DNA from 3 places in the Arthrobacter sp. 01N442 genome. Region 1 is predicted to be linked to each of the others. Evidence: predicted binding sites of a transcription regulator. Region 1 holds the regulator's gene; each other region holds the start of a gene.

Evidence for each region. The regulator LexA, encoded in region 1, represses DNA repair genes until DNA is damaged. The targets are predictions, from matches to a motif close to TCGAACANNTGTTCGA.
Region 2: AC1DNC_RS01495 (LexA family protein) is a predicted target of LexA. The motif match lies at 1,585-1,600, and genes of this name have one in related genera.
Region 3: AC1DNC_RS16415 (LysM peptidoglycan-binding domain-containing protein) is a predicted target of LexA. The motif match lies at 2,093-2,108, and genes of this name have one in related genera.

What each region holds. Positions count from the first base shown of each region.
Region 1 covers NZ_JBFTRD010000008.1:48,119-52,007, reverse strand. The annotation lists gene AC1DNC_RS15645 (ATP-dependent DNA helicase) at 1-861, shown strand, start outside; gene lexA (transcriptional repressor LexA) at 1,008-1,757, opposite strand; gene AC1DNC_RS15635 (LysM peptidoglycan-binding domain-containing protein) at 2,166-2,558, shown strand; gene AC1DNC_RS15630 (histidinol-phosphate transaminase) at 2,659-3,777, shown strand; gene hisB (imidazoleglycerol-phosphate dehydratase HisB) at 3,845-3,889, shown strand, end outside.
Region 2 covers NZ_JBFTRD010000001.1:334,575-338,463, forward strand. The annotation lists gene AC1DNC_RS01485 (hypothetical protein) at 30-707, shown strand; gene AC1DNC_RS01490 (hypothetical protein) at 748-1,458, shown strand; gene AC1DNC_RS01495 (LexA family protein) at 1,614-2,045, shown strand; gene AC1DNC_RS01500 (Y-family DNA polymerase) at 2,064-3,353, shown strand; gene AC1DNC_RS01505 (AfsR/SARP family transcriptional regulator) at 3,368-3,889, opposite strand, start outside.
Region 3 covers NZ_JBFTRD010000010.1:48,424-52,312, reverse strand. The annotation lists gene AC1DNC_RS16420 (protein kinase domain-containing protein) at 1-448, opposite strand, end outside; gene AC1DNC_RS16415 (LysM peptidoglycan-binding domain-containing protein) at 554-1,966, opposite strand; gene AC1DNC_RS16410 (Rv2175c family DNA-binding protein) at 2,282-2,635, shown strand; gene AC1DNC_RS16405 (polyprenyl synthetase family protein) at 2,743-3,837, opposite strand; gene AC1DNC_RS16400 (hypothetical protein) at 3,834-3,889, opposite strand, start outside.

The sequences.
Region 1 (3,889 bases):
CCTGATGACTCGGCGCCTGCCCTGATCAACATCGCCCCGCTCAGCGTGGCCGGCCGGCTCCGCGAGGGCCTGTTCGCCGACCACACGGTGGTGCTGACGTCCGCAACGCTGGCGATCGGTTCGGCCTTCGAGCCCGCGGCCGGGGGACTCGGCCTCGTGGGCCCCGGGGCCCCGAGCTGGACCGGCGTCGACGTCGGTTCCCCCTTCGAATATCCGAAACAAGGCATCCTCTACGTTGCCAAGCACCTGCCCAAGCCCGGACGCGGGACCTCCCCGGAAGCGCTCGATGAGCTCGAGAAGCTGATCCGCGCCTCCGGCGGCGGGGCGCTCTGCCTCTTCTCTTCCCGGCGGGCCGCCGAGGAGGCTGCCGAGGCGATGCGTCCCCGGCTGGGGCTCAGCATTCTCTGCCAGGGCGAATCGACCATGACCGCGCTCGTGAAGCAGTTCGCGGACGAGCCGGACACCTGCCTGTTTGGCACCATGTCGCTCTGGCAAGGCGTCGACGTGCCCGGGAACTCCTGCCGCCTCGTCGTGATCGACAGGATCCCGTTCCCGCGGCCCGACGATCCGCTGATGACTGCCCGCTCCCGCGCCGTGGCTCAGTCCGGCGGCAACGGCTTCATGAGCGTCTCGGCGACCCACGCGGCGATCCGCCTCGCCCAGGGCGCGGGCAGGCTGATCCGTTCGACGTCGGACAAGGGCGTTGTGGCCGTTCTGGACTCCAGGCTGTCCACCGAACGGTACGGCGCCTTCCTCCGGGCCGCGCTGCCGCCCTTCTGGCCCACTACCGACCCCTCGGTAGCCCTGGCCGCCCTCGACCGACTGGCCAAGGAAAGCCCCGCCAAGCAGTCCGCCAAGTAGGCGCCCGCATGCGGCCCGCAAGTAGCCCGCGCCAAGAGCCGTCCTGCACGCGTGAACGCGAGAGGCCCCGTCCGTAAATGGGACGGGGCCTCTTCGATGCAGGCTGGCGATTGGCCGGCGATTGGCCCGGGGTTGCCGGGGGAGGGCTACAGGGAGCGCAGCACCGATACGACCTTGCCCATAATGACGGCATGGTCGCCCAGAATCGGCTCGTACTGGGTGTTCTGTGGCAGTAGCCAGGTGTGGCCGTCGCGCTGGCGGAAGGTCTTCACCGTGGCCTCGTCATCGAGCAGCGCCGCCACGATGTCACCGTTGACGGCGTCGTTCTGGCGCCGGACGACCACCCAGTCGCCGTCGCAGATGGCGGCGTCGATCATCGAGTCACCCGCAACCTTGAGCATGAACAGTTCGCCGTGGCCCACCAGCTGGCGCGGCAGGGGCATCACGTCCTCCACCACCTGGTCGGCCAGGATCGGACCGCCGGCAGCGATCCGGCCCACGAAGGGCACCATCGCGGTGTCCGTAGCGCTGGCGAGTTCCGAGACGGCAAGGCCGCCGACAGCCCGCAGGCCGCTGGATTTTTCCACGCCTGAAATCTTCGTCGCGCCCTCGTCCAGCGTCAGCGGCATAAGAACTTCCATGGCGCGCGGCCGCTTGGGGTCCCGCCGCAGGTAGCCGAGCTTTTCCAGCTGCGAGAGCTGATGGGTGACGCTGGAAAGGCTGGCGAGCCCCACGGTGTCGCCGATCTCGCGCATCGAGGGCGGGTAGCCGTTGTCCGTCACGGAACGCTGGATGGTCTCCAGGATCTTCTTCTGCCGGACGGTAAGGCTCTTCGGCGCCCGGCCGGTCTGGGTGCCCCGCTGGGTGGCCCTCCCGCCGGCGGCTTGTGCTGCCATGTTCGCCATGCCTTTCATTTCGCCCGGCCGCTGAGGCTGCCGGGACCCTCCGAGCTGAAAATGTCAGACCCCGTTGATCAACTGCTATTCACCAGCACAAGTGGTTGTCCTGTGATTCAAAAATAGGCCAGCCATCAGGGTTTTTCAAACATTTGTTCTAGCGAGTCTCGACAAGGTTCGTTCATAGGTGCTAAAAATGAACAGGCAAGGTTCGAATATGTGTTCGAACACGAGGGTTCGAAGTCCGATGGGGTTTTCGGCTCAGTGTTCGAAGATTCATGCTTCGCGGTTTGGGTTCGAAGGTAAGGCCGGTTGGCGGCAGGTACGTGGAGTACGCCGAGCGGCACATGTATTTCCAGCAACACAGGTATTTCCAGCGACACAGATAAGTCCAGGAGGGCTCAGCTCATGTCAGCAGTAAGCGCTATTTCCGGTTCGTTCGATTCCGTTCCTGCGAAGGCGGCCCCGGCCGCTGCAGCCGGCAAGCAGGCTCCGTTGCGCCTGACCCGCCGCGGCCGATTTGTCTTCTTTGGGCTGCCGCTGCTGCTGTTGGCCGTACTCGTCCTCTCCCTGTCCGGCTTCATGAACTCCCCGGCGAAGGCCGCGGACTCGAACGCGGAGCTCTCGCTCACGCCGACCGTCACCGTCACCGTCCAGCCGGGCGAGTCGCTTTGGGCTATCGCCGGCGCCGTGGCGCCGGAGCGCGATCCCCGTGACGTGGTGGCCGACATCGTTCAGCTCAACAACCTCGGCGCTGCCCGCGTCCTCCCCGGCCAACAGCTGTACGTACCTTCAAAGTAGGCCGTCTGCAGGGGACTGGCGTGTCATGCCGCCGGACCGCCGGCCGACTTTTGGCAGTCACGGTTTCGGGGCCGGGCCGGGTCTCACTTAAACTGGGCAAGTGACTGACCAGCTAGAGCGCCTCAACCGACTGCCCCTCCGGACCAACCTGCGGGGACTGCGCCCCTACGGTGCTCCCCAGCTTGATGTCCCCATCCTGCTGAATGTCAACGAGAACACCCACGGGGTCCCGGCGGACGTCCGCGCCGCCATCGCCGAAGCCGTGACCGAGGCCGCTGCAGGACTGAACCGGTACCCGGACCGCGAGTTCACGGAGCTGCGCGAAGCACTCGCCGAGTATCTCGGCCACGGACTGGATGCGGCGAACATTTGGGCCGCCAACGGCTCGAACGAAGTCCTGCAGCAAATCCTCCAGGCCTTCGGCGGCCCGGGGCGCACCGCCCTCGGCTTCCCTCCCACCTACTCGATGTACCCGCTGCTCGCCGCCGGCACGGACACGGAATACATCGTCGGAGTTCGCGCCGACGACTACGGTTTGAGTGCCGAATCGGCCGCCCGCCAGGTCCGGGAGCTCAAACCCAATGTGGTCTTCCTTTGCTCGCCGAACAACCCCACCGGCACCGGGCTGGGCCTCGACGTCGTCGAGGCGGTCTATGAGGCCGGAGAAGCAAGCCAGACCATCGTCATCGTGGACGAGGCGTACCACGAGTTCGCGCACGACGGCACGCCCAGCGCGCTGACCCTGCTTCCCGGTCGTGAGCGGCTGATCGTCTCGCGCACCATGAGCAAGGCCTTCGCCCTGGCCGGCGCCCGGCTTGGCTACATGGCGGCGGCCCCCGAGGTCACTGACGCCCTGCGCCTGGTCCGCCTTCCGTATCACCTGTCAGCCATTACCCAGGCGACGGCGCTGGCCGCCCTGCGCCACCGCGTTGCCCTGATGGCCGATGTTGAAGACATCAAACGGCAGCGCGACCGGATTGTGACGGAGCTGACCCGAATGGGCCTCAAACCCGCCGCCTCCGATTCGAACTATGTCTTCTTCGGCGGGATCGAGAACCCGCACGAGACCTGGCAGGGGCTACTGGACGCCGGTGTGCTCATCCGCGACGTCGGCATTCCCGGCCACCTGCGCGTGACGGCCGGCACTGAGACGGAAACCACAGCGTTTCTGGAGGCCCTGGAACGGATCCTGACCGGCCACGAAGTGCAGTCCGCCTAGACTTAAGCCAGGACCTACGCACACCGCCCTGTTTGCCGGGCGCCCGCCTCATCCAAAGGACACCAACATGAGCAACACCGGATCAGCCGCTGCCCGGACCGCACGCCTGGAG
Region 2 (3,889 bases), on a different contig from region 1:
GACACCCCCGGCCCCCTATTGTTCGGATCATGACCGCGCCCGGGGGAAACGCACGTTATCGAAAACGCACGACGCCGACACTGTTGTCTATCGCATGCCTCGCCTTTGGGGCGGTGACGATTGGGGCGGTGACGGCGGGCTGCGGCTCGGCTCCGCCCGCGGAGCCGGCTGGCACGCCAACCCTGACCAAGCCGCCGGCAGCCTCGGCAGCGGCCGTGACGGGCGCCGGGCTGTCGCCAGGTCAGACCCTTGCGCCCGCCCCGCCGGTTCCGCCCGCCCCCGCCGGCCGCGGCGCGGATCAGTGCCTGCAGCAGGCCGGGGACGCCGCAGCCAACGGACCCCTTCGGTGCGAATACTTCACTTCCGGCTCCCTGATGCCCGCATCCGTGCCCGCAGGTCCTGGCCTGAGCTCCGGTGACTATGCCGTCAGGTTTGGCAGCGTGGGCGGCCATCCGTTGATGACGGTGCGGATCCGCTGCGCGTCCTACGCGGTCGGAGTGAGTGTTGCCGGCGGCACCATCACACCGGATCCGGGCACGTTCGAAAGCTTCGTCGGCGCGTGCCCATTCCCCTGGGACGGGGAACAACAGCGGATGAAGCAGTACCTTCAGGCGCCGCTTCAGTTTGCCCGCCGGGACAGTGGCATCGTGCTGCACAACCAGGAGTGGGGAGTTACCCTATTCCGAACCCCCTACGGGGCCGCCTAATTGACTCCGGCATTTACATTTCCAGGTTCATAATCGAGGCATGAGACTGACTGGAGTTCTCCCCGAGGACGCACCGGACCCTCGTGTTCAGCAGGCTGAACAGCTGAGACTCATGCCCGTCCCCGTGATGGGCCTCATGCCCCAGCCGTCGCTGGAAGACACGGACACTGTTTCTCTGGCCTACAGCCAGGACGATCGTGGATACAGCGAAATGACGGCGGGCGTCACCTACACAGTCTGGCGGAACCCGGCAGACCGCTCGGATCCGATAAACCTCGCGGACCTCGACGAGCGCACGCGGAAGGCGATCGAGAATGTTCCGCCATGGCCGCGACCCGCGTGGCTGGTCGCGCAGGTGGAGCGAATGCGGTACCCGCAGTTGTGGGACGCCGTGCGAACCAGCTGGCACCGTGATTCCTCCGAGCGCTCTTCGGTCCGCAGGCTGCTGGTCGACCACGTCAACCACATCCTCATGAATCAGTACCGGCCGGAGCCCGGATTGAACGGCAGTCCGTGGGATCGGGCCGCACCCGCAGTGGGCGACCGGATGGTCAATGGCCGGGTACGTGTCCTCGTCAACGGGGTGGAAATACCCGGCGTCGAAGTCGACACGGGCCCGTTCGTATACGGCATCGGCGCCGAACTGCCAGGCGCAGGCGTCGTGACCGCCGCGCTTCCGCGCTCCGAACTCAACCACATCCAGATCCAGTTCAGCACCAGGAGCCGACCGACCGGATGGAGTCAGAAATGATGCGCAGAAACTCATTCGCGCTGGCTGCGGGACCGCCGTTAAGTGGTTGCGCGCGGCGAAATGGGTATCCGCACTCCTGAATGGCACTGCCCGGTCAAATGTCGGCCCCCGGGGCTACACTTTAACTCGAACATATATTCGAAAAAAGGTGTGTTGTGGGCGTAATCGTTGGGCCTCGCGTGATAGACGCTGGCACTTCCCTCCTCTCGGTGCTGATCTCGCCGGTTCCGGTCGCCGCCGGCTATCCGTCGCCGGCGCAGGATTACTTCGACGGACGGATCGACCTCAACGAGCACCTGATCAAGGACATCACCAGCACCTACGTCGTCAGGGTGTCCGGGGACTCCATGGAGGGCGCCGGCATCAGCGACGGCGACGAGCTGATCGTCAACCGTGCCCTGGAGCCCCGCGACGGATGCGTCGTCGTCGCCGTCCTCGACGGCGAACTCACCGTCAAGCGCCTGCGCGTCACCGCAGCCGGCGTGGTCCTGCAGGCGGACAACCCGCGCTACCCCGACATCAGGGTTCCGGCCCTCTCCGACCTGGTCATCTGGGGCGTCGCCACCCGGTGCCTGCACCATGTCTGAGCCCCCGGTATGAGCCCCATGCCCGAGACCCGGCCCGGCGGCAGCATCGCCCTCGTGGATGTGAACTGCTTCTACGCCAGCGCCGAACGCGCGTTCGACCCCTCCTTGGAAGGCCGGCCGGTGGTGGTGCTATCCAACAACGACGGCTGCGCCGTCACCCGATCCCCCGAGGCGAAGGCGCTCGGCATCCCGCTTGGCGAACCGTGGTTCAAGCTCGCCCCACGCGCCAAGGAGTGGGGGCTCGTGGCCAGGTCGAGCAACTACGAGCTCTACGGCGACGTCAGCGCCCGGGTGATGGAACTCCTGGGCCGGTATTCGGCGTGGCTGGAGGTCTACAGCATTGACGAGGCCTTCCTGGGCGTGCGCGGCGACCCGGAAGAACTGCTGCGGCTGGGGCAGGCAATGAAGACGGCGGTTCGCCGGAATGTCGGCGTCCCGGTCTGCGTCGGCATCGCCGGGACCAAGACCCTGGCGAAACTGGCCAACAAGTGGGCCAAACACAACCCCGCCTTCGACGGCGTCTGTCACTGGGATTCGGTACCCGCCAACCTGCAGGAGCAGCTCATGGCCGGCCTGTCCGTCATCGAACTCTGGGGCGTCTCGACACGACTGACCAAACGGCTGAACGCGCTGGGGATCCATAGCGTGCTCGACCTGGCCCGGGCGGACCCGGTCCGGATCAGGGACCGCTTCTCGGTGGTGCTGATGCGCACCGTTCTGGAATTGCAGGGCACGCCCTGCATTCCGCTTGAGGAGGAGCGCGTCGGCCGGGACCAGCTCATCTTCAGCCGCTCCTTCGCCACCCCGATCAGCACCGCGGCCGGAATGCGCCAGGTCCTGGGCATCTACGCGCAACAGGCCAGCGCCAGGCTCGCACGGCACGGCCTGCAAGCCAAGGTCTTGACCGCGTTCGCCGCAACGTCCTACTACAACCCCCGAGACAGTTCACACCCCTCGGTGTCTGCAGCGCTCCCGATGCCGACCGCTGATCCGGTCCTGCTGGCCAGGGCGGCCTACGCCCTGCTCCCCCGGGTCGTCGACGGCGTCAAGTACGCGAAGGCCGGCATCATGGTCACCGACCTGCGCCCGACAGCCAGCCAGGCGCCGCTGGCCGTGTTTGAGAACCCGCATGAAGAACACGGCATCGGGCCGCTGCTGGAGGAGGTCAGCCGCAAATACGGCCGGGGCTCCATCGGCCTGGGTCACGCGGGGATCCGCGGCGGCCCCGACTGGACGATGAAACGCGACATGCTGTCCCCGCGCTACACGACCCACTGGGACGAACTTCCCGTGGTGAGGGCCGCCTGAGCACGGCCTGAAGCTCAGCCCGTGGTCCGGGCCGTTTGCAGGAAGGAGTCCAGGATCCTCCCGGCGTTCTCGCGGAGCCGGTCATCAACCGCGGGACCCTGGGGGCCGGCCGCGTGCAGCCTGTCCCAGAGCAAGAGAAGGGCCCCCAGCACTTCGGAGAGGCCCGTATCCGCCTCGGCGCGCCTCCGCAGCAGCCGGAGGTGAGCCGCTTGGAGGGCCGGCCCCGGCGGGCAGGCAAGGTCGCGGTCGAAAAGGCGGCGGCACCGGTCATAGGCGGACAACCCCTGCACCGGCAGGCCGGCAAGTTCGTACGCCGTCACCAGGCCGGTCCACGCCCGCTCGTTAAGCGGTTCCAGACGGATGGCTGACTGGGCCCAGCGGATCGCCTCGTCGTGGCGTCCCAGGAAGGCCGCGGCCTCGGCGGCGGAGATCATGGCTGCCACGCGCTCGGCCGCGTGGCGGGCGCGGGCCGCATCTGCCCAGTCGGCGTCGAGCTCGAAGCCGAGGAGCGGATCGGCCGAGAGCTCCAGGGCCTC
Region 3 (3,889 bases), on a different contig from region 1:
CGATGAGCACGTTCTCGGGCTTGACGTCCCGGTGGATGAGGCCGGCCGCGTGGGCGGCTCCGAGTCCCTCCACCACCGGGTCGATCAGTGCCAGCGCAAGCCTCGGCGTGAGGGCGCCCTTTTCCTTGATCACATCCCGCAGCGTGTGGCCCTTGATGTACTCCATCACCAGATAAGCCAGCGGACCGTCATCGCCCTGGTCCAGGACCCCCACGACGTGCGGGTGCGAGAGCCGGGCGGCGGCCTTGGCTTCGCGGCCCAGCCGATCCAGGAATTGCGGGTCGCCGGCCATGTGCGGATGCAGGAGCTTGAGTGCCACGTCCCGCTCGAGCCGGCGGTCGGTGGCGAGGTAGACCGTGGACATTCCGCCCCGGGCCAGCTTGGATCGAATCAGGTACCGGTTGTCCACCAGGGTCCCGACGAGAGCGTCCGATGTGTATTCCTGCACCCTTTGATCCTAAGCTCTGCACGGAAACGGGTCCGGATTGACATGCAACCCGGACCCGTAACGTTACGCGACGGAGGTCTCAGTCCCCGCGCGATGCTGGTGGTTTTAGCTGAAGGTCTTCTGCAGCGCCTTGATCGACGCCACATAGGCCTTCGTATCTTCGTACATGCCCTTTGTGCTCACCGAATACTGTCCCTGGTAGTACCCCGCGATGGCGTAGTCCAGGTTCTTGCTGGTCGCGACCAGCTGGCGGATGATGGCGATGCCGGCCGTGGCGTTGTCGTACGGGTCCAGCAGGTTCAGCTTGCGGCCCACGAGGTCCGAGGCCCAGCCGCCCGAGGACGGAATGACCTGCATGGTGCCGATCGCGTTCGCGGGGGAGACCGAGCGGTGGTTGAAGCCTGACTCCTGGTAGGCGAAGGCCATGGCCAGCGACGGCGAGACGCCCATCCGGCGTGCCGTGTCTGCCACGATCTGCTTCATCTGTTCACGGGTGGGAACCGGCGAGGCATTGAGCAGCGCCTTGTTCTGGTTAGCGGAGCTGACCACGGCCTTCGGGTAGCTGAAACCCAGGAAGGTGCTGGGCACCAAGGGGGTAACCGCGGCTGGTGGCTGGCTGGAGGCCGGCTTGATGGTGCTGGTGCTTGCGCCGGGAATGACGAGTTTGTGTCCGGGGTAGATGATGCTGCTCATGGTCAGCCGGTTTGCCGACAGGACGGCGGAGAGCTTCACTCCGTGCCGGGCAGCGATACCGGAGAGCGTGTCGCCCGACTTGATGGTGTAGGACCCTGAGCTGACGGGGGCCGGGACAGGCTTCGGCGCCGCCGGCCGGGCGGGTGCGGCCTTCGGGGCTGCGGCGCGGGGGGCTGGAGCTGCCGCGGCGGCTCCGATGTTGATCCTCTGGCCCGGGTAGATCACGGAGCGGGCGCTGAGCCCGTTCCGGCTGAAGACATCCGCGAGCCTGACGCCGTGGCGCGCGGCAATGCCGCTCAGAGTGTCGCCGGACTTGACGGTGTAGACACTGCCACCGGTACGTGCCGGAGCCGCCTTCGGCGGTGCAGCTTTCGCCGGAGCTGCCTTGGCGGCGGGGCCGCTGGCGGAACCCGTGAGCTTGATCCTCTGGCCGGGGTAGATCACAGACCGGGGCTGCAAGTTGTTCAGCTTGAGCAGTGCGTGGGTGTTCAGGCCATACCTGTGGGCGATCGCGCTGATCGTATCGCCACGGACAATCGTGTACCGCGCCGGAGCGGCGACCTTGGCCGGTTGGAACGAGGCCGGAACGGTGGCCGGAACCGCTGCTGCTGGGATCAGGGCCGAAGACACCGCCGAGCTGGCCTGCCCCTGTGCCTTCATGGCCGCCGCGAGCGTCGCCGGGATGGCCCGGGGACGTGCTTCGGCAGCTGCCGGCTGCGCGATCGCCAAGGACGAAAGCACGACGGCGGGAAGCGCCGCCGTCGTCGCCGCAATCAGCGGGAGGCCGGGCCTCGGGTTGTGCTTCGGCGAACGTGACGTCGTCATGGGAAAGATCCTCTTCTCAGCGGCGAACCCCGCAGGACAGACAGTGTTACTGGTGTTACCAGTGTGACTGAAGATACTGCAGTTACAAATGTGATCCATGCGAATCTCTCATGAATTGCGAAATAGCACAAGAACTGTTTGACATTCTGCAATGACACCCGCGGGAGCGTCTTGCCCCGGGCGTCCGGCTGGCCGCCCGGGGCGGCGCCGCCGGGGGGCTTATTTGTTGTCCCTTTTATACGTTGGATTAAGCGGCCGAATTAATGGGTCGTGGCTGACTAGGCGCATTCCGCCCCGGCATGGCAATCTTGATCCGTGAGTACTGTAGAAAGCCTCGTAGGCGAATGGCTGCCCCTGCCCGACGTAGCACAGCTGCTGGACGTGTCCATCACCAAGGTTCATGCGCTGCTCGACGAGCGCGCACTGGCGGCGGTGCGGATCGGTGACCGGCGGATCCGCTCCGTGCCGGCGGCGTTCATCCAGGACGGCCACGCGGTGGAGAGCCTCAAGGGCACGATCGTTGTCCTGGCCGACGCCGGCTATTCGGACGAAGAACTCATCACCTGGCTGTTCACCCCGGACGAGTCCCTGCGGGGCCGTCCGATCGACGCCCTCCGCGAAGGACGCAAGACGGAAATCCGCCGCCGGGCCCAGACGATGGCCTGGTAGTACTGCGGTTCCTGCTAATACGGCGAAGGCCGTGCCCGGCGTGTAACGCCGGGCACGGCCTTTGTTGTCCCTGTTGGTCTTGAACCCGCCTGCGGATTCCCGTCCGTTCAGGCTGTGCGGCTGACAGCGGCCTCGGCGAGTTTCCGGAGCGCCGTCTTGGGCAGTTCCTCGAGCGGGAGCAGGTCCAGGGCGTCGAAGGCGGCCTTGCCGAATTCCTCGATCAGGACCTCCGTGGCCTGCAGTGCCCCGCAGTCGACGATGATGCGCCGGATCTCCTCGACGTCGCCGGTGCTCAGGTCAGGGCTGCCGAGCTTCGCATCGATGAAGCTCGATTCGGCGGGAGTCGCCTGGTCGAGGGCGAAGGCCACCAGCACGGTGCGCTTGCCTTCGCGGAGATCGTCGCCCGCGGGCTTCCCGGTGGTGACGGGGTCGCCGAAGACGCCCAGCACATCGTCCCGCAGCTGGAAGGCCTCGCCCAGGGGGAGCGCGAACGCGGAGTAGCCGCGCAGCAGATCGTCCGAGGCGCCGGCCAAGGCGCCGCCCAGCGCGAGCGGGTGCTCGGTGGAGTACTTGGCCGACTTGAAGCGGATGATGGACTGGGCACGGCTGACCGCCCCGGCCCGGTCGCGGTGCGGGCCGGCCACTTCTTCCAGGATGTCCAGGTACTGGCCGGCCATGACCTCGGCGCGCATCAGGTTGAAGATGAGCCGCGCCTGGCTGCCGGAGGCCGCGCGATCGCCGATTTCAGTAAACGATTCTTCGCTGAAGGACAGGCACAGGTCACCGGTGAGGATCGCCGCCGCGTGGCCGAAGCGCTCCGGATCCAGCGCCCAACCCTGGCTCGCGTGCAGCTCACTGAAACGGCGGTGCACACTGGGACCGCCCCGGCGGGTGTCCGAGCGGTCAATGATGTCGTCGTGGATCAGTGCCGCGGCCTGGAACAGCTCCAGCGCCGAGCCGGCGGTGACCACCTCGCGGGCCGCGGCGCCGCCGCCCGCGCCGCGCCAGCCCCAGTAGCACATCAGGGCGCGGAGGCGCTTGCCGCCGGTGACCAGGTTGGAGATGGACCCCATGAGCGGGTCGATGTCCGGGGAGATGGCGGACATCACCGTCGAACGCGAGGTAAGGAAGTCGGTCAGCTTGCCGGCGACGGCGGCCACGAAATCCGCCTGCTCAACCCGGAGTTGTTCGGCCAGGCTCACTTGACGGACTCGGCGGCGACGTTGGCGCCAATCGTGAAGGTGGAGATCCCGG